DNA from 4 places in the Candidatus Symbiopectobacterium sp. NZEC127 genome. Region 1 is predicted to be linked to each of the others. Evidence: predicted binding sites of a transcription regulator. Region 1 holds the regulator's gene; each other region holds the start of a gene.
The links. The regulator CRP, encoded in region 1, controls carbon source genes, mostly activating them, when cyclic AMP is high. The targets are predictions, from matches to a motif close to ATGTGANNNNNNTCACAT.

Region 1 (5,412 bases):
CACCGATCAGTACGATGTTGCTCAGCACGTTGACCTGCTGGTCGGCGTGGTGCCTATCGTCAATCTGGAATGGATTCAAAAGCTGGTTCGCGATATCAACGAACGCGGTCACTCGCGTGAAGCCGTGATGGATTCGGTGGTGCGTTCTATGGAAGATTACATCACTTACATCACCCCGCAGTTTTCTCGTACCCATATCAACTTCCAGCGCGTACCGACTATTGATACCTCAAATCCCTTTGCGGCCAAGGCTATCCCTTCGTTGGATGAGAGCTTTGTGGTGATCCATTTCCAGGGCGTCGAAAACATTGACTATCCCTACCTGCTGGCGATGCTGCAAGGCTCGTTTATCTCACACATCAATACGTTGGTGGTGCCGGGAGGAAAAATGGGGCTGGCCATGGAACTGATCATGGCACCGTTGGTAAAACGGCTGGCAGAAGGGCGTCGCGCGGGCTGAAATAACGCATACAGCCCGCCGGAAAACTATTCGACTATGAAGAAAACGATGCGACAGCGATGATTTCGTGGCTGTGAGTGACCTTCACCGCCTTTTCTAACATTAGCGCCACTGAACAATACTTCTCCGCCGACAGCGATACCGCCCGTTCAACCACCTTATCCGTCAGTCCCACGCCCGTAACCACAAAGTGCAGGTTGATATGGGTAAACAGACGCGGCGCTTCTTCACGACGCGTGGAGGATAATTTGACTTCACACCCAGTGACCGCGTTGCGACCCTTTTGCAAAATGGACACCACATCAATGGCGCTACAGCCTCCTGCCGCCATCAACACCATCTCCATCGGACTGGGGGCTTTATCGCCAGCATTACCATCCATCAGAATCTGATGCCCTGATGACGACTCACCGAGAAAGGTCAGATCTTCGACCCATTTTACGCGCGCTTGCATCCACAACTCCTCAAATTTATTTGAAAATTACTCACTGTTATATATAAAAACCGCCGATAACTAGAGCTTAATCATGCTGAAGCGAGACAACACAAGACAGGCTCGTCAAGCTGTGTTACAAACAGGAATAGAATCCGTTCCTTCAGTTTGATACTGACGGTCAGAACGGGTCGTGACGTCGCCATACAGAAGCCAGTATATTCCCTGACGTCAGTCCGCCAACACGGAATTTTTACTACTAGCACGTTAATACGCCGTACAGGGAACTCTGACCCCTGTAATTTGCGCAGTGAATTACAACAGAGGATAACAGCGAATGGTTCTCGGCAAACCGCAGACAGACCCGACTCTTGAATGGTTCCTTTCTCATTGTCATATTCACAAGTATCCATCGAAGAGCACGCTGATTCACCAAGGTGAAAAGGCAGAAACGCTTTACTACATCGTGAAAGGCTCAGTGGCTGTGCTGATCAAGGATGAAGAAGGCAAGGAAATGATCCTCTCCTACCTCAACCAGGGGGATTTTATTGGGGAACTGGGCCTGTTCGAAGAGGGTCAGGAACGCAGCGCATGGGTGCGGGCAAAAACAGCCTGCGAAGTCGCTGAAATCTCCTATAAAAAATTCCGTCAGCTGATCCAGGTCAACCCGGATATTCTGATGCGTCTCTCCTCACAGATGGCACGTCGCCTCCAGGTGACCTCCCAGAAGGTGGGCAACCTGGCCTTCCTGGATGTCACGGGCCGTATCGCGCAGACGCTGTTGAACCTGGCGAAGCAGCCCGATGCCATGACGCACCCGGATGGGATGCAAATCAAGATCACGCGTCAGGAAATTGGTCAGATTGTTGGCTGTTCCCGCGAAACGGTAGGCCGTATTTTGAAAATGCTGGAAGATCAGAGTCTGATCTCGGCGCACGGCAAAACTATCGTGGTGTACGGCACACGCTGATATCAGCAGCACCGTTTAGACAAAAGCACGTTGCGCGCTGCGCAGCGTGCTTTTGACGAGCCAGCACTATTCCGCGTTAACCACCGTTTCAACCGCCCGCGCAAACCGCGCCATACCCTGATCGATATCTTCCAGATCAATCACCAGCGACGGCACAAAGCGAATCACGTTAGGCCCAGCCACTAGCACCATCACGCCCTGCTCCGCCGCTGCGGCAAGGAACTTGCCCGCCTGACCGTGCCATCTCGGCTTCAGTTCTGCACCAATCAGCAGGCCCATACCGCGAATCTGCTCAAAAATACCGTGCTCTTCATTAATCGCCTGAAGAATCGAGACGAAACGCTCGTGGCGCGCTTGTACACCGGAAAGAACCTGCGGGGTATTGATGGTGTCCAATGCTGCTTCAGCCACCGCACAGGCCAGCGGATTACCGCCGTAGGTGGTGCCGTGCACACCGACGGTCATCACAGAGGCGACCTCTTCGGTGGTCAGCATGGCGCTGATGGGGAAACCGCCGCCCAGCGCTTTCGCCGTGGTGAGAATATCCGGCGTCACGCCATAGTGCATATAGGTAAACAGCTTGCCGGAACGCCCCATGCCGCTTTGCACTTCATCAAACACCAGCAGTGCATGGTGCTGATCGCACAGCTCACGCACGCCTTTAAGGAATTCCGGCGTGGCCGGTGTAATGCCACCTTCGCCCTGAATCGGCTCCAGCACCACGGCGCAGGTGTGGTCATCCATCACCGCTTTCACTGCGGCCAGATCGTTGAACGGCACGTGCACGATATCGGCCGGTTTGGGCCCGAAACCATCGGCGTATTTCGCCTGCCCACCGACAGAAACGGTAAACAAAGTACGGCCATGAAACGCATTGTAGAACGCAATGATTTTGGTTTTATACGGGCTGTGGCGTTTAATCGCATAGTGACGAGCCAGCTTGAAGGCCGCTTCGTTGGCTTCCGCACCAGAGTTAACAAAGAACACGCGCTCGGCAAAGGTGGCGTCAATCAGTTTGCTGGCCAGACGCAGCGCGGGTTCGTTAGTGAAGATATTGCTGGTATGCCACAGCGTTTCGCCCTGCTGCTTTAACGCCGCCACCAGCGCCGGGTGGCAATGACCCAATGCCGTTACCGCAATCCCACCGGCAAAGTCGATATACTCGCGCCCCTGCTGATCCCATACGCGGCTACCCTTGCCTTTAACAGGCACAAATTGCGCCGGTGCGTATACGGGTAGAATCACCCTGTCATGCGTCGCCCGCGTTACCGCCTTTGAATCTGTTGTCATTTGCTTTCGTCCACACCGCTTAAAGTGAAAATATAATCACCAAATATGCATAAAAAATCAATACACAGGATTATAAAATAGCGCGTTATGACAGTCCGTTTTATCACAGCACATGCTGATAACCTCAGGTATTAAGGAAGTTCTGCAACAGTTGATGCCCTTGCTCGCTCAGAATGCTTTCAGGATGAAACTGCACCCCTTCTAACGGCAAGGTGCGATGGCGTATTCCCATGATTTCATCACGCTCACCTTCACGCTCCGTCCAGGCCGTGACGTCAAACTCGGCGGACAGAGAGGCGGGGTCGATCACCAGAGAGTGGTAGCGCGTCACGGTTAATGGCATTGCCAGCCCGCTAAAAACGCCGTTCCCGGTGTGCTGTATCAAGGACGTTTTGCCATGCATCACCTGACGTGCCCGCACCACGCGCGCACCAAATGCCTGCCCCAGCGCCTGATGGCCGAGACACACACCAAGAATGGGCAACTTGCCAGCAAAATGGCGAATCGCCGCCAGAGAAATGCCTGCGTCATCCGGCGTACAGGGACCAGGGGAGATCACCAGATGTGTCGGTGCCAGCGTTTCGATATCCGCTAGCGTCAGGACGTCGTTGCGTTTAACCAGCACCTCGGCACCCAGCTCACAAAAGTACTGGTAGAGGTTGTAGGTGAAGGAGTCGTAGTTGTCGATGAGTAGGAGCATGCGGGACGCGTCTTAAGATAGAGAGATAGGCGGTAGGCTACTGTGATTATGTGAGGTTAGGCAATGGATAACTGACTCACCTGAATCATCACCGAACAAAGTGACAGGTGTTTCCGCACCATGAGTAAAATACCGGGCAACAGATTGCCCGGTATTGATGTGTGCTGATTAGAAACGTGTCGCTATATCAGCCTCCACAGAGTGCGAGCCTGCGCGGGATTCCACGCGGGTGAGTCTGCTCGGTGCCCTTGTATACATTGATAGTTCAGCCCTTGAAACGTCACTCGGTCTCCCACTTCATACCGAGTACCCAACTGCCATTGGGGATAACCTCCCGGCGGTGGCGGTGGCGGCGGCGGCGGATCAATAGGACCACCACCTCCTCCTCCACCGCCGCCACCGCCTCCACCGCCAAAATCAACATCCAGTGCGCCATAAAAACCGGCCCCAGAGTCCGCGACCAGCCATACCGCTAAAATAATATGATGGCCCGTTCTGGGCGCTGATGGGATCATAATAGATTGATTACCCATTGGCCCCATTGATTGTAGCGATTCATTCCAAAAATATCGGTTTGTGTGGAAATTACTTTGAAACGGTGCCGGTTCAAAATCTGCACGCGTTGGCCGATGATTTCTATTCCAGGTAGGGCGCGTAATGAAATAGCGATAACCGCGTGTTCTGTGAAGCACCGTGTGGTTCCAATTGATCGGAATCAGTTGGCCTGGCCGTACAGGGAATTTTGGCCACACAGTGCCACGCGCGGTGAGTAATTCGCTATCAGAAAGGTTCACAATATCACGGGCATCGGTACGACCACCGCTCAGAATAACGCCATCCGGGAGAGTTAATGGTATTGGGGGAGCGACCCGTGTTTCGTCAGGAAAAGGCCCAGCCTCCCCAGGAAACCAAAGGAGATTACTGCTGTGAGTACCATTATTAAACGCCGGGAAATTTTTTTGCCCTTCCATTTCCGTTGCTTGGTGGTTACTAATCCATCCCCTGGAGCGCGCATAATGGGCTCGGGAACGAGGCGTTACGACATATCCATGAAACGGCGCAATACCATCGGGATCATGATGGCAACCACATTCCTCTGGTTCACCGTAAGTTTCAGGTTGTGGATACTCACTACAGGGGTTATCGGGGATACAGGGGTTGTAGGGTGGCGGGTACTGGCCGCAAGGATTGTAAGGTGGTGGCGGTGGATCCTCCACACAGGGATAGTAAGGTGGCAGTGATGGATGGTCACCACAGTGTTCGACAGGTGGTAAAGGAAACTCACCACAGTGATCAACCGGAGGCACGATATGTTTATCACCATGTTCGTCGGGTTGATCATGATAATGCTCGTCATCATGTTTAGCCATTATTCACCTCTCATTATTTATAAAATAACGATATATTGACAAATAAAATTCGCTCAACGCTATAGTTGACCATAGCGATGCATGTGTTTTATTCGTATCATTACTCAGTTAAATTCAAACCAAATAAATAAAATAGAAAACTCGAAAGCATACTGAGAGCAGGGCGAAAAGAACAAAAGCGCGCCTCTC
Region 2 (5,412 bases), on a different contig from region 1:
TACCAGATAACGCCCGCACAAATCATGCTGGCATGGGTATTGCGACAACCCGGCGTGGTGGCCATTCCGAAAGCGAGTTCGGTGGCCCACGTTGAAGAAAACGCGCGCGCGCTCACGCTGGTATTGGATAGTGGTGATATCGCTGCGCTGGATGCCGCTTTTCCCGCACCGACAAGTAAACAACCGTTGGATGTTGTGTAGCGGGATAGGGCGATGAGAGATGACTGGGCTCACACTACGCGGTTAGCGCCGCCCGCAGGCCTGCGAGCGGCGGTTTTGGGTTTATCGCTATAAACCCGTGCCGTTGATCAACGTTTTACGCTAATCACCGTGGTCAAACGCGCAGGTGCGGCTGGCGTGGCAACAAACGGCTGGGTCACGCGTGCGGTTTCCACGCAGACAAAGGTCTTGTAACCGTCATCCGGCATGTCGGCGATGGTTTTAGACAGTTCCGCCGCCGGGTTCCAGGCAACCGCATCGCTGTGGTGCGTGTGGTGCACGTCGATAGTGCGTTTCAGCGTCGGGTCCACGATGCTGCTCACTGCTTGCGGATGGGTATAGATGCGATCGGTGCGCTCAGTGAACGTCAGATCGCCACCTTGCGTCGTCAACTTGCCTTGATTGACCTTATCGATAAAGGTATCGCCCAAACCGCTGACGCGGATATGGTCGATGTCACCAATCTGGAAGTAGGTGTGCAGGGCGCTGGTGATGCTGTAATCGCCTTGCGCTTCTAACTCGATAGTGCAGGTTTTGCCGAGCTTGTAGCGCGCGGTCAGCGTGAAAGCGTGCGGCCAGCTTGCCAACGTCTCTGGCGTATCGCGCAGGGTGAAGGTCAACTCAACGCCGTCAGCATCTTCACGGTGCGCGGTGAATTCCCATGGCAGCAGACGGGCAAAACCGTGGTTAGGTTCTGCAAACGGACCAAACCACGGGAAGCAGATCGGCACACCGCCACGAATGGCGACACCTTCAGCGAACGGCGAGTTGTCACTCAACCACAGGACTGGCGTTTCACCTTGCGGCTGCCAGTGCAGCAGATGCGCACCTTGCAGCGTGACGGCAGCGCGTACCTGCGGATGGTCAACGACAATAACCGGCAGTTGGTCGATCTGGCGTTGACTGAGCGTGGACGAAATTTCAGATTTGATGGGAAGTGAAAAAATTTTATCGTTCATGATGTTACCTTGTTTTATTTGTATTTCGTGTTGCATCATGGCGGAACGCAGCTAATAAAAAGGGCGACATTACGTCGCCCCTTGCATCGCTTATCGCACCGTCGCCTTATTTGGAGATGTGGGCGATCAGGTCCAGTACTTTGTTGGAGTAGCCGGTTTCGTTGTCATACCAGGAAACCAGTTTCACAAAGTTGTCGTTCAGCGCGATACCGGCTTTGGCATCGAACACAGACGTCAGAATTTCGCCGTTGAAATCGGTGGAAACCACGTCATCTTCAACATAACCCAGAACGCCTTTCAGCTCGCCTTCAGCAGCGGCTTTGATGGCTTTCTTGATTTCTTCGTAACTGGCTGCTTTTTCCAGACGAACAGTCAGGTCAACCACAGAAACGTTCGGGGTCGGAACGCGGAACGCCATACCGGTCAGTTTGCCGTTCAGTTCTGGCAGAACTTTACCTACAGCCTTGGCTGCGCCCGTAGAGGACGGGATGATGTTCTGGGATGCGCCGCGGCCGCCGCGCCAGTCTTTGTGAGACGGGCCATCAACGGTTTTCTGAGTAGCGGTGGTGGCGTGAACAGTGGTCATCAGACCTTCGATGATGCCGAAGTTGTCGTTGATCACTTTTGCCAGCGGTGCCAGGCAGTTAGTGGTGCAAGATGCGTTGGAAACGATATCTTGTCCGGCATATTTGTCAAAGTTGGCACCACGAACGAACATCGGGGTGTTGTCTTTGGACGGGCCAGTCAGAACCACTTTTTTCGCGCCAGCGGTGATGTGCTTACGTGCAGTTTCGTCAGTCAGGAAGATACCGGTCGCTTCTGCAACCACTTCAACGCCAACTTCGTCCCACTTCAGGTTAGCCGGATCTCTTTCTGCGGTAACGCGGATTTTTTTGCCGTTAACAATCAGCTGACCGTCTTTCACTTCAACGGTGCCGTCAAAACGGCCGTGAGTTGAGTCGTATTTCAGCATGTAAGCCATGTAGTCAGCGTCCAACAGGTCGTTGATTGCAACGATCTCGATGTCAGAACGATTCTGAGCAGCACGGAAAACAATACGGCCGATGCGGCCAAAACCGTTGATACCTACTTTGATAGTCATATATTCCACCAGCTATGGTTTGTGAATAATGGTTAGTGAATAAAGGTTGGTTGTAAAATTACAAAAACCTTGCTGAGCGTCAAGCGGAATCGTGTCAATAGTTGCGGCAAGTCAAATCTGATGCGCAACGGTTGCACGAAAAAGCGCCGTAATGAAACTTAGGAACATCTTTCCCTTAAATGGGAGCGTTTGCACCAATATAAAGCCCGCAGGCCCGATAAATGTGATGAGTATCACAATTGCTGGGGCGTTGCGTGGTTACTCCCCATTTTAGTCGGAAAAAACGTTATGAGGATGTTAATTCTTGTTAAACTTAGCCATGCCAAACAGAAATGATGACGAGACAATCATGGATAAGCCAGCTTCAACGTCTGCACCAGCAGACAAGGGAACCTTGACGGAGATGCAACAGTACGTGACACAGCAACGTGGCACGGAACCCGCCTATTCAGGCAAACTGTTGCATAATAAACGCACCGGGGTGTATCACTGCCTGTGTTGCCAAAGCGCGCTGTTTTATTCCGACAACAAATATGACTCTGGATGCGGTTGGCCCAGCTTTGACCGGCCTGTGGCGAAGGGGGCAATTCGCTATCTGGAAGATTTTTCTCATAACATGCAGCGTATTGAAATTCGCTGCGGTAAATGCGATGCGCACTTGGGGCACGTGTTCCCCGACGGCCCGCAAACTACCGGTGAGCGTTACTGCGTCAACTCGGCCTCGTTAAGTTTTATCGATGGCACCGACGGTGGGAAAGTGGATGGCTGACGTTTCACGGTGATACTTGTAGCTAAAACGTTTCAGCTTGCTGGGTTTTGTTCAAAAATAGCAATGACAGGATGGCAATCACGATGCTCGACAAACAGCTTGATGAGGTTGTGACGGCGCTGACGCCGGATATCTACCAACGCCTGGCAACCGCCGTGGAACTGGGCAAATGGCCTGATGGCGTGCCGCTGACAGCGGAGCAAAAAGAAAATTGCCTGCAAATGGTGATGCTGTGGCAGTCGCGCCATAATGTTGATGCGGAGCACATGACCATCAATACCGACGGTGAGTTGGTGATGAAAAGCAAGCAAGAGCTGAAGCAGGCGTTTGCGTTCGACAACTTGATTCAGCGAGAACGGCAGTAGCCGAGCCCCTGAATGCACAGGGGCGCAGTATTATGCGGAGTCATTTGCTGATGTTGCGATAAAGTCGGCCAGGCAAATGCGGCGCGCTCCGCGAGCCACCATGTCTACCAGGGCAGCCTCGCTGTCGTCCGGTTGGAGATTCACACCGCGGCAGCCCTCTTCAACGATCTGCACCTCATACCCGAGTGCCAGCGCATCGAGCACGGTAAATTTTACGCAGTAATCCGTTGCCAGCCCCATGATGGTCAACCGTGTGATGCCGCGTTGGCGCAACAGGTTATCCAGTGCGGTGGTGGCGCGTTTGCCGTTGTCGAAAAAAGCGCTGTAGCTGTCAATGTCAGGCTGAGTGCCTTTTTGTATCACCGCATCAAACGCCTGATGATGAAGGCGCGGGTGGAACTCCGCACCTCGCGTACCCTGTACGCAGTGCACTGGCCACCAGATCTGCGCTAATCCTGCCAGTTCACCACACTCACCCACGACAGCGTCCGGATGATTGCTGGCGAAGCTCAGATGATGGGCCGGGTGCCAATCCTGGCTGGCAATGATGGGCATCCCGGCCTTCTGTGCCGCCGCTATCGCCACGTTGGCAACCTCAATGGTGACATCACCCTGTGCGACAGGCAGTGCGCCGTTCGGGCAAAAATCATTCTGCAAATCGACCAACAGCAGGGCATGATTGATGACTGCATGGTGTAGGACGGTAGGGTTCATGGCAGCTCCAGCATCCGGGTTAGGCGTCCTGAGTCAGTTCGCCGCGCAGGTCTTGCTGCATTAACTGGCGAATGGTATCCGGGGTTAAATCAGGCTGGCTCAGCAGATAATGCAGTTTAGTCAGCGCGGCTTCCACCGTCATATCAAAACCGCTGATCACACCGGCCTGCGCCAGCGCGTTGCCGGTGGCGTAGCCTTCCATGTTCACCCGTCCGGAAATGCACTGGGTGAGGTTAACCACCACGATACCGCGCGCCGATGCCTGACGCAGTTCGTCCAACAGCGCCGGGCTTTGCGGTGCATTCCCCACACCGTAAGAGCGCAATATCAGCGCTTTGACCGGCTGACGCAGGAAGTTACGCACCACATCCGCTGAAATTCCCGGATAAACGGTAATCACACCGATCGGTTGCGGGGTAATAGGATGCACGATCAGCGGCCCACTGGGGGTTTCCGATTGAGGCGGCACCAGGCGGCGTATATGAATACCGGCCTCTAGCAGCGTCGGGAAGTTGGGGGAGGCGAACGCATCAAAGCCATCCGCATGCGCTTTCGTGGTGCGGTTACCGCGCAGCAGCTTGTTATTGAAAAACAGGCTGACTTCATTCACCGGGTGATTAGCCGCGACATACAGGGCGTTCAGCAGGTTGGTTTGTCCATCAGAACGCAACTCCGCTAACGGAATTTGTGACCCTGTCACAATGAGCGGCTTGGCCAGATTCTCCATAATGAAGGAGAGGGCTGACGCCGTGAAGGCCATGGTATCGGTGCCGTGCAGAATAACGAAGCCATCGTACTCATCGTAGTGCTGTTGAATATCCTCAGCAATGGCCTGCCAATCGGCAGGGGTCATGTCGGAGGAGTCAATCAGCGGATCATATTCATGGATGGTAAAATCAGGCATCTCCGGGCGATGAAACTCCGGCATGTTAGCCAGTTGCTGTTGCAGGTGACCAGATACCGGAATGTAACCATTGGCGGAGCGTTGCATACCAATAGTACCGCCGGTATACGCGACATAGATGGATTTCTTTTGCATGCTGTTCTTATGAAAAAAGGGTGTGCTGATGAAAAAATGAAAAACAGCCCGACATACGCCGGGCTGAGGGAAAATCCTGTGTTACCAGGTTTATTTCACTTCACCGCAGGCCATGCAAAGCGCATAGCGATGCTGAGGATCGTTGAAGGTATTGAGCAACGCCGGTTGCGCTTGCACCACTTCAGCCAACTGCGCTACCGGAGCAGGCAACATCGCCTGAAGTCGGGCCGGTAACCAGGCGTGAG
Region 3 (5,412 bases), on a different contig from region 1:
GCCATTCAGTTTTCTACCCGACTCAGATTCAATTAATTCTTCTTAATGGGTAGATAGCCTTGATCGGTAAACATCTTGATGCCCTGCGGTGATGCAAAGTATTCAGCAAGTTGTTTAGCTGCATCTGGGTGTGCGCTGGTTTTTAATACGGCGATAGTGGCTACCTCTTCAGGTGTTCCTGCCGGGGAAGGTAACAACGTTAGTTTATCCTGATTCTTCATCGCATCAGAAAGCCCAATAACCGCAGCATCCACATCACCGTTCATTAAGTAAATCAGCAATTGCTTAATCGTGGTTGCTTGTACTACCACTTTCTCTTTCAGCTCTTTCTCATAACCACTGGCGACCAGCAATTGTTCTCCACTTTTTCCCAGCGCAATTGCCTTAGGGTCACCCATGCCGATTTTTAAATGACTTTTTGCAAGATCGGCCAACGTTTTCACTTCTCCGCCAGTCGCCTTCCTTACCACCATCACGGGCGTGTGATACACCAGTGGATAAGAAGACGTTACCTGCCCGTCTTGCTGTAATTTTTCAACATAGTCTTCAGAACCCGGCAGGAAAACATCCCCAGTCTTGGTCAGATTAAAGCGCGTGAGAATTTGCCCTGAATCACCGTATTCAATAACCACCTTATGGCCGGTGTTTTTTTCAAACAATGCCACCACGGATTCTACCGGCTGTCTTAACCCAGCGCCGGCATACAGATGTAACTCGACCGCACAGGCCGTGTAACTTGCCATGAGCAAAGGCAGCACCATAAGGGATTTTATTAAGCGTGTAGGCATGGGGAATTCTCTTATCGTTAACATTCTTGGAAAGGGATAGCCGAACGAATAGTTAGATCCCTATATATTAGATTACATAACGACAAGCAAAATAATAGGGATTGCGAGAAAGCAAAAGTAGCAAAAAGATGATCTTAGTCACGTTAAACCTGGCATATCCCTGCGCAGGCTCTCTTTAACCTGGTGAACTCAACCCGCTTCTGCCGTCGTTTCCCGCGCGATATCCGTTTGCTTGCGTCGCAACTGCGTCAGCACCAGCAGCAGGGCGAGTAGCGCCAGCACTGCACCGGAAATGGAGACGGCACCGTAGCTTCCGCCAAGGTTTAGCACGGCGCTGCCTAACGCGGCACCCAGCGCGTTGCCGAGGTTAAACGCACCGATATTGACCGATGAGGCTAGCCCAGGCGCACCTGCTGCTTCGCGCATTACCCAGGTTTGCAATGGCGGGACCACGGCAAAAGCGGCGGTGCCCCAGACGACCAGGCCGATGGCGGCACCGGCCTTGGAGGTCGCCAGCCAGGGGAATGCCGCCATGCTGATGGCGATCAGGCTTAAAAACACCATCAGCGAGCCTGTTACCGAACGGTCTGCCAGCTTGCCACCTAACTTGGCCCCGAGGGTGAAGCCAATGCCAATCAACACCAGCATGCCAGTCACATAGCTGGGAGAAACCTGCGTAATCGATTCGAGCGAAGGGGCAATGTAGGTATAGAGCGTAAACATGGCACCAGCACCCATGACGGTGGTTGCCAGAATCACCAGCACCACGGGCTGCGTCAGTACGCGCAGTTCGGCTCGCACATTGGGCCTTTCTCCGTGGCCGCCTTTGGGCAGAAAGGCTCCCAGTGACAGCATTGCCGCAACGCCCAACAACGCGATACCCAGGAATGATTCACGCCACCCGACCACTTGCCCAAACCAGGTCGCCACGGGAACGCCGCCGATATTGGCGATGGTTAACCCCATAAACATGGCAGCAACGGCACTGGCTTGTTTCTCACGTGGAACGAGGCTGGCCGCCACAATCGAACCAATACCAAAAAATGCCCCGTGGTTTAAGCTGGTGATGATCCGTGCAATCACCAGGCTGGTGTAATTGGGGGCTATGGCGGAGGCCAGATTACCCAGGGTAAAAATTGCCATCAGCGCGATCAGCGCTCTGCGGCGCGGCCAGCGGGCGAACAGTAGCGTCATCACCGGCGCGCCCACCATCACACCGATGGCATACGCTGAAATCAGCATGCCTGCGGTGGGGATTGAAACATCCATGCCCTGAGCGATGGTCGGGAGCATGCCCATCGGGCCAAATTCGGTGGTGCCAATACCAAATGCGCCAACGGCGAGCGAGAGCAATGGCAGGGTGGAATGGGAGGGTGAAGACGTACGGCTTGTCGACATGATTTGCTTCCTAATCGTTGCGATTTGAACGCCACCAGCATTGAATCGCCCCGGAAATACAGGCATCCATCAGCGCTTGCGATTTGAACTTGGCATTCTGCCGTGATTACGCGGGGAGATAAACGTAGAAATATAAAAAACACTTTTGCGAAAAGTGGCAGACTGATAGGTAAATCACTGTCCCCTCGTCATCCCCGCCTACGCGGAAATGACCATTCTAGTGAGCTATTATCGATGAAAATGCGGGGAGGGGAATCGGGTGAAAGGTGTAGAGAGAGCTACCTACGCGTTGTTTCAGGACTCGCTGTCCCTACCGCGTTGGGTAACTCCCTCTTGGCGATGTTGTTGATTACAAAATCGCTTCGCCTTCATAGGCCTGACGGTACAGCTCAATAACTTGCTCTTTGGTGGCTTTGCGCGGGTTGGTTAATTGGCAAACGTCTTTCTTCGCATTCTCAGCCATAATGGCGAAATCTTCCGGTTTCACGCCAAGGCTCTTCAGATCGCGTGGAATGCCCACCTGTTTGCCCAAGCGTTGAATCGCGCTAATGGCTTTCAATGCAGCTTCATCTGTCGACAGGCCATCCACGGTTTCTCCCATGGCTTCGGCAATATCTCTGAAGCGGTTAAGGTTGCCGATAAGGTTGAAGGATTCGACATACGGCAGCAAAATGGCATTACACACGCCGTGCGGCAGATTATAAAAGCCGCCCAACTGATGCGCCATGGCATGGACATAGCCCAGTGATGCGTTGTTGAAAGCGATCCCCGCCAGATATTGCGCATAGGCCATATTATCTCTGGCTTTCATATATTCACCATTGGCAACGGCCTTCGGCAAATATTGGGTGATCATTTTGATGGCTTTTAAGGCGGCGGCATCCGTAAGTGGATTTGCCATGGTTGAAACATAAGCTTCAATGGCGTGGGTTAATGCATCCATCCCTGTCGCAGCTGTCAGTGACGGTGGCATCCCGACCATCAATTCCGGATCGTTAATGGAAATTTGTGGCGTAACGCGCCAGTCAACAATCGCCATTTTAACTTTGCGTTCTGTATCGGTAATAATACAAAAACGGGTAATTTCCGACGCGGTGCCCGCCGTGGTGTTAATGGCCATCAGCGGGATCATATCGTTGATCGATTTATCGACGCCTTCAAAATCGCGAATATTTCCGCCGTTAGCGGCGATAAGGCCAATCCCTTTCGCACAGTCATGCGACGAGCCGCCACCGAGAGAAACAATCGCGTTACAGTCATTTTCCCGATAAGACTTGATGCCTTCCGCAACGTTTTTATCCGTCGGGTTGGGCTCTGCACCGCCAAATATATGAACGCCAATACCTGCCTTTTTATAAATTTCAGCAACCTTATCCGCCATTCCACTTTTGGCGAGGAAGGCATCGGTGACAATAAGGATTTTTTTGGCATTTAACGTTTTTGCAAGACTACCGGCTTCCTGAACGCTGCCCTCACCAAATACATTTCGTGTGGGTAGAAAATAATATGTCGACATACAATTTCCCCTATTTATAAATGATGGCTGTCAGTATGTTCATCAGAGCTTCTGGTAATTTTGTTAAAAAATAGCCACTTAGCGCCAACATTAAGCAGCACCAGACATGGATAACAAAAGCAGAGGTTGAACATCTGTGGGCAGTGTAAGGGAATAGCGGCGATGAACTTTGATTTACATCACATTACATGCGATTGTTTTTAACAATAAGTGACATTGTTTTTACAACTAATTTGCGAGATGTTCAAAACTGACCAAGGATAAGTGTTGTACTGGGGAGCGTGAAACTGGGGGGAACAGGCGACGATGGGAGAGAATCAGTAGTCGAATAGCGCAGCTAATGAAGTACCGAGCCCCGCGGCGATGACACTGATGATTTCTAAGGTTGGGTTTCTGATACCACGTTCAATACCGCTTAAGTAAGTACGATCCAGATTACATCTACTGGCCAATGCCATCTGTGTGAGCCCTGCCTGAACGCGCAACGTTTTAATGCGTTGTCCAAAGAGCCGGGTCGTATCTCCTGTGTTCTGCATGTTGGCGCTCTCCTGTCGTTGCTACCTCTGTGATTCATCATTATAACCCACCCAAAGTAGAACGTTATCTGTGCAATCTGCATTTTTATGCATCGGATTTCTCGGACGCCAAAAGCGCGGCAAGCCGGTGGCGCGAAGTGGGGACAAGTCCTACCTGAAGCCCAAAAGGGTTGAATAGCTTGTTGATGACATCAGCGGTGTAGTTGCCTCGGTCATTTTCAACGTCGGACAGCGTTTTGCGTGATATTGAAACCAGAGTGGCGAAGGCATCTTGCTTTAGCCCTAATACGTCAGCCCGAAGCATTTTTAGCGCCTTGCCCTGTGTGATTTCACCCAGTAGCAGATGCCTGATAATGTCATTCATGGCAGATTGCCTTTCTGGTGTGCTAATTGGCTTGGCCTTTTTAGAAACTCGTTGCCGCTTTATACTTTGCACTCCGGGGGACGGTGTGTACGGCTGGGCGGTATAAGGTGTTATCGGTTCTTGCAGCGTGCGGTTTTTTTCTTTTATTCTCCTTATCGTTTCGCTCGCTGGCATCACATCACTGTTTTGATTTTTCATAGCAATCCCCATCTATCCAACTTTTGTTCTATATAGTTGAAACCGATAGACGGCAGGGTAACGATCTGTTCGGGAACCCCCCTTTGTATCAGTCTCTCTTTGAGTCCCAATAATTGTTGTGCAGTATCTTGCAATGCTTTCAGTAACGTTTCTGCTGGAACAAGATCGTTAAGCGCTTGTGCAATCCCTATAAAATTATACTCGCCCCCATTATGAGTAAAATAGTACGTTTAATCTGCATAATTTTCAATCTGTGTAACCTTTTTTACTCTTTAACTTCATTTTTGGTTCTTTATGGGTGTTTTGATACGCATTATTTTTTGAGCGACAAAGCCAACGCTCTACCCGCCCAAAAGAGACTAAAAATCAGAACATGCCCGTTGCCAGCCTCCAGCCATCAATTGCATGATGTAGCGCGTTTTGCCCGATAGCGGGTAGAGAATTAATGATTAAATAACAGGATGCTCGATGAAGCGGCTAACACTACTGACTCTGGGATGGGTACTGTCTGCACCGGCGTTTGCACAGCCACAACTGCCTGCGGTGGTTATCAAGGATGTGACCCTGGTGCCCGGCAATACGGTGCGAGTGGGCAATGCCATTAACGCCCTT
Region 4 (5,412 bases), on a different contig from region 1:
TCACCTCTTGATGCAGCACACCTTGTTGCCAGGTTTTCGCCGCCAGCCGGTGCGAACGATGAGCAAAAGCATCCTGGTCGGCGCGAGAAATGCCGTAGGTTTTTGCCATCTGTTCTGCGGTATCACCCATACGCAGCCCGGTGGAGTACTCCGCCACGGGCGGCGAGACCGGCACCAGATCGCGCGGACGCAAGCGTGACAGCAGTTTGAGCCGTTGCCCCAACGTGCGGGCCTTGCTGAGATCCAGCAGCGTCATCGCCAGATTTTTGGTTACACCGATCGGCGGCAATGAGAACGTATCAGCCCCGCCCGCAATTCCCACCTGCGCGGTGCCCGCCATAATGCTTTCGGCCACGTTGACCACGGACTGAAAGCTGGTGGCACAGGCACGGGAAACCGTGTAGGCATCGGTATGCACACACATTCCGGTGCCCAGCACAATTTCGCGCGCGATATTGGGCGCAGCCGGCATTTGTACTACCTGACCAAACACCAACAGATCGACCCACTTGGGATCGATGCCATACCGGATCAGCAGTTCGCTCACCACCATTTTGCCCAAATCCATGGCGGGAATACCGCGATACGCGGTCGCTTGACGAGCAAAAGGCGTGCGCAATCCACTGACGATCGCGACCCGTTCGCCGCTCCGGGTTATCAGGGGTAACACCTCGCTCATAAACACTCCTGTAAACAGAGAATTAAGTATATGTTCTAACAGGTCAGACCTGAATAGAGTGTTAACCAGAGCATTACATTAAGCAAACCTGTTCACTACAAAATGCGAGCGCACGCTCTCTGCAAGAGGAGGTGGAATCTAAAAGGGGATGGCAAGACGAAGAGTGGGTAGAGAAAACGGGGACGAACACAACGTGCGGCGCGCTGCACCGCACGTTATCACCGGGATGCTTAACGCAGTCCCAGTTGGAAAATCAGCGTTTCAGCCTGGCAGCTGAACGTGAAATCGATATCCAGTTGTACGCCGCCGTTCACGTCAGCAAAGCGACTGTCGATCTGGCACGGCTCAGATTCTACTGCACGGGCTTTTTCCGTTAGCGCCGCCAGCGTGGCCTGCGCAGCAGCACGGTCAGCAAATACTTTGCTGTAGGATGCCGTACAGTCAGTGTTGTCCATTACAGTACCGACATCTACGCAGCAGCAAGCGGCGGTTTCTTCAGCAGAACATTTATTTATCGCGTTTGTCATGATGCTTTTCCTCTACGGGTAACGAACTGCCCGGGCAGATTTGATCCGGTTCAAAAATATCACTTTTCCCGCTATTTTACTCAGCAGGCTCGCCAAGCACTAGGACTTACTGCACGTAAGGGCATTTAGTGATCAAGCTCACATCGTTTTGTTATTATTAGGTAAATTAACGCACCTTAGACCGCGAATTTCTTAACGAATGTGTTAACTGGATCTGGTTTTTACATCAATCTGGAAATATTTCGAACACAAACTTGCAACATTTCCATACTCCCCACTTATACTTTCGCCAACTGGTCTGATTTGTCAGTCCACCTGCGCCCCCTACAATGCGCGTCCCTTGTTACGGTATGTAACAAAGTCAAATAACAAGTACACGATGAGGTTTTGGTCATGAGCCAGAAAAACCTGTTTAAACACTCCGCAGTAGCGATAGCAGTGGCACTGGTTTCAGCACAAGTTTCCGCCGCAGGCTTCCAACTCAATGAATACTCTTCATCCGGGTTGGGGCGTGCGTTTTCTGGCGAAGGTGCCGTGGCCGATAATGCGACATCCGGCAGCCGCAACCCCGCCACCATGACAATGTTCGATCGCACCACGGTTTCTGGTGGTGTGACGTATATTAATCCGGATATTGATATTACGGGGCGTAGCACTCGAGCTCCAACCTATAACGATGCTAGTGCAAAAAATATCGCGCCGCACGCCTGGGTGCCAAACATGCACATTATCATGCCGTTAAATGACCAGTGGGCGATCGGTGCATCAGCTACCACCAACTATGGGCTGGCGACGGAGTTTGATAACAACTTTACTGCCGGCTCCATCGGTGGCAAGACTGACTTGCTGACGTCTAACCTGAACCTGAGCGCAGCCTATCGCCTGAATCAACACTTTAGCTTTGGTTTGGGCGTCAATGCCGTATATGCCGATGCCACGATTGTGCGTCATCTTGGTGAAGCATCCGCAAGTGTCCCAACGACTAGTCCATCCACTGAGGCTGCGCGTTTGGAAGGCAAAGAGTGGGGCTATGGTTGGAACGCAGGTATCCTCTATGAAGTGGATAAAAATAACCGTTTTGGTCTGACTTACCGTTCTAAAGTCGATATCGACTTTAAAGGCGATTACAGTAACCAACTTCCTACATTCGCGCCGGGCGGGCTTAACGGTGCAACCATTCCAGGTAAGTTAACATTAAACCTGCCTGAAATGTGGGAAATCTCCGCTTACCACCGAGTCGCCCCGCAATGGGCGGTGCATTACAGCATGGCGCTGACCAGTTGGAGCACCTTTAAAGAGCTAAGAGCAACCGATAATGCTGGTGACCCGCTGTTTGAGAAACAAGAAGGTTTCCGCGACGCCTACCGCCTGGCTATCGGCACCACCTATTATCATGACGATAACTGGACCTTCCGTACCGGTATCGCCTTCGATGACAGCCCGGTTCCTGCCGATAAACGTTCCATTTCCATTCCCGATCAGGATCGCTTCTGGTTAAGCGCGGGTACTACCTATGCGTTTAATAAAGATATGTCCGTGGACGTTGGCGTATCCTATATGCACGGCAAGAGCGTGAATATTACCGAACACGCTCCTGCAAGATTGGGCGGTACCGAGTACAACTTTAGTTCCAAAGGCCGCGCCTGGCTCTACGGCGTTAACCTGAACTACACCTTCTAATCACGACTCGTGATCGATAAAAAAGGCCGCTAATGCGGCCTTTCTTTTTGATCAAAGTAACGCAACGCTCGCAGTTTACTCCGGCTTCACTTCAATGTAGTTCAGGTGCAGCGTGTCACTGGTGTAACGGCGGATCTGGTTGGTGAGATCGATATCGCCATCCAGTTTCTTACCGTAAGACGGCACGATCGCTTTCAGTTTGCCCTGCCATTCTGGCGTTGCCACCTGCTGCTTAAACACTTTCTCCAGCAGACTCAGCATGATCGGTGCAGCGGTTGACGCCCCCGGAGAAGCGCCCAGCAGCGCGGCAATGGTGCCATCCTGCGAGCTGACGATCTCGGTGCCCAACTTCAGCACACCGCCTTTATCCGCATCTTTCTTGATAACCTGAACGCGCTGTCCGGCAACCGCCAAGCGCCAGTCTTCCTTTTTCGCCTCGGGGAAATACTCTTTCAGTGTCGCGAAACGATCGTCATCATCCATCATCACCTGTCCAATCAGGTATTTGACCAGATCGAAATTATCCAGCCCGACATGCGTCATCGGCATCAGGTTTGACAGCGTGACAGAGCCCGGTAAATCCCACAGTGAACCATTTTTCAGGAACTTGCTGGAGAACGTGGCAAAAGGACCAAACAGCAGCGCAGGTTTACCGTTAAAGATACGCGTATCCAGGTGCGGCACGGACATCGGCGGTGCGCCCACGGAGGCTTTGCCATACACTTTTGCCATATGGCGTTTTACGATGTCAGGATTGTCGGTGACTAGAAACTCGCCGCCCACCGGGAAACCACCATAGAGATCCGCTTCGGGAATACCGGATTTTTGCAATAACGGCAGCGCCGCCCCGCCCGCGCCAATAAAGACAAACTTGGCATTGATGGCATGCTCTTTTTCGCCGTCCTTCAAATCCGCGTAGGTAATGCTCCAGGTGTGGTCCGCATTACGCTTTATCTCGCGTACTTCAGCATTCAGGCGCAGTGAGAAGTTGTTTTTGGTCTGTAATCCGGAAACCAGCTGGCGCGTGATTTCACCGTAATTGACATCGGTGCCAATCGGCATGCGCGTGGCTGCCACTTTCTGCGCCGGATCGCGCCCTTCCATCACCAACGGTGCCCAGGATTGGATCGTGGCGTGATCGTCGCTGAACTCCATGCCACGGAACAACGTACTGTGCTGCAACGCCTTATAACGCTGATTCAGGAAGGCGGTATTCTCATCACCCCAGACAAAGCTGATGTGCGGCACGCTGTTGATAAACAGATTCGGATCGTGCAGAACGCCATTCTTGACTTGGTAAGACCAGAATTGACGCGAAATCTCGAACGCTTCGCTGATCTCAACCGCTTTACTGATATCAACGGAGCCGTCGGCTTTTTCTGGCGTGTAGTTCAGTTCCATAAAGGCCGAGTGGCCAGTGCCCGCGTTATTCCAGCCGTTGGAGCTTTCTTCGGCAACCTTATCCAGACGTTCAACCATGGTGATTGACCAGTCGGGTTGCAGTTCCTGAAGATAAGTCCCAAGAGTGGCACTCATGACACCCCCACCGATCAGTACTACATCTGTGGTTTTTGCAGTATCCGCTGCACTTTCCGCCCATGCGGGCAAGACTGCGGTACCCGCCAGATTCAGGCACAAGACCAACGCCCGTAGTGTTTTCATACTTCTATGCCTCTGTTTATTTTAATTTTGTTGTTACAGGTAAATTGCTACTCCAACCATCCCGAACGTGCGACATTCCCACGCGGCAGCCAGGCCTTGTGTGAAATACCTATTACAGCGCACATCCGCACAACATTATTGTTACAAAGGCGGTGAAAATAAATTTTTTGTAATTAAATAAAAAATAACAATACAATTATCATTGATTAACAAGCAGTGGTAGCAACTGCTTATTTTTATTATTGCAGTTTTTTATTTTGGGTGAATCCGCGTAAAGCAAAAGGCTCCACCGGGAGCCTTTTTGAGTATGATGCCAGAGAAAGGGCTATTTGGCAGGTGCTGCGGGAACCGGATCAGGCGCATCGATCTCCTGAAGAGAATCTTCGATGGCTGCGGCGTTCGGGTTCGCTTGTGGAGCCAGACGGCCACCGCGCGCCAGGAAATCATGCCGTTGGAAGTAGGCTTCGCGCACCAGCAGATAAGGATCGGACGAGTTTCTCAGCAGACCATCCGAATCCAACAGTTGTGCACGCGTCTCTACCCCTTCCACGACCCACTTACCCGCAGAAGCCCAGAACGTCAGGTAACTCAGCACCGGATAGAGCGTATCAACCATACCGCCACCGTCTTCACGCAACGTTGCGCTGCCATAGCCCGGCAATACCAAATACGGACCATAGCCCACGCCGTAGCTTCCCAACGTAGTGCCGAAACGGCGCGGCTCTTCTTTTGCCAGCTTCGGATTCGCCACCGAGGCAAGATCGAATAACCCGCCCATCCCCAACAGGGTGTTCAGGAAGAAGCGGTTAAAGTGAATCATGGCCTTGTAGGGATCGCCTGACACAAAATAGTTTGCCATCGCGG

Region 2: msrB (peptide-methionine (R)-S-oxide reductase MsrB) is a predicted target of CRP. The motif match lies at 2,502-2,519, and genes of this name have one in related genera.
Region 3: J5069_RS10910 (iron-containing alcohol dehydrogenase) is a predicted target of CRP. The motif match lies at 3,870-3,887, and genes of this name have one in related genera.
Region 4: J5069_RS08535 (YfcZ/YiiS family protein) is a predicted target of CRP. The motif match lies at 1,333-1,350, and genes of this name have one in related genera.

Annotation. Positions count from the first base shown of each region.
Region 1 covers NZ_JAGFPG010000007.1:212,551-217,962, reverse strand. Annotated here, with positions in the region: gene J5069_RS20995 (phosphoribulokinase) at 1-460, shown strand, start outside; gene J5069_RS20990 (OsmC family protein) at 495-914, opposite strand; gene crp (cAMP-activated global transcriptional regulator CRP) at 1,231-1,863, shown strand; gene argD (bifunctional acetylornithine/succinyldiaminopimelate transaminase) at 1,930-3,153, opposite strand; gene J5069_RS20975 (aminodeoxychorismate synthase component II) at 3,278-3,853, opposite strand; gene J5069_RS24320 (carbohydrate-binding protein) at 4,036-4,137, opposite strand; gene J5069_RS20970 (hypothetical protein) at 4,134-4,289, opposite strand; partial or broken gene J5069_RS24315 (lytic polysaccharide monooxygenase) at 4,333-5,223, opposite strand.
Region 2 covers NZ_JAGFPG010000001.1:798,053-803,464, forward strand. Annotated here, with positions in the region: gene J5069_RS03830 (aldo/keto reductase) at 1-201, shown strand, start outside; gene J5069_RS03835 (D-hexose-6-phosphate mutarotase) at 309-1,178, opposite strand; gene gapA (glyceraldehyde-3-phosphate dehydrogenase) at 1,285-2,280, opposite strand; gene msrB (peptide-methionine (R)-S-oxide reductase MsrB) at 2,630-3,049, shown strand; gene J5069_RS03850 (YeaC family protein) at 3,121-3,414, shown strand; gene pncA (bifunctional nicotinamidase/pyrazinamidase) at 3,445-4,098, opposite strand; gene ansA (asparaginase) at 4,148-5,167, opposite strand; gene sppA (signal peptide peptidase SppA) at 5,258-5,412, opposite strand, start outside.
Region 3 covers NZ_JAGFPG010000002.1:175,833-181,244, forward strand. Annotated here, with positions in the region: gene J5069_RS10895 (ABC transporter permease) at 1-5, opposite strand, end outside; gene modA (molybdate ABC transporter substrate-binding protein) at 33-788, opposite strand; gene J5069_RS10905 (MFS transporter) at 978-2,186, opposite strand; gene J5069_RS10910 (iron-containing alcohol dehydrogenase) at 2,536-3,702, opposite strand; gene J5069_RS10915 (helix-turn-helix domain-containing protein) at 4,020-4,238, opposite strand; gene J5069_RS10920 (helix-turn-helix transcriptional regulator) at 4,324-4,800, opposite strand; gene J5069_RS10925 (surface-adhesin E family protein) at 5,269-5,412, shown strand, end outside.
Region 4 covers NZ_JAGFPG010000001.1:1,843,904-1,849,315, forward strand. Annotated here, with positions in the region: gene fadI (acetyl-CoA C-acyltransferase FadI) at 1-679, opposite strand, end outside; gene J5069_RS08535 (YfcZ/YiiS family protein) at 910-1,206, opposite strand; gene fadL (long-chain fatty acid transporter FadL) at 1,600-2,886, shown strand; gene mqo (malate dehydrogenase (quinone)) at 2,962-4,548, opposite strand; gene mlaA (phospholipid-binding lipoprotein MlaA) at 4,874-5,412, opposite strand, start outside.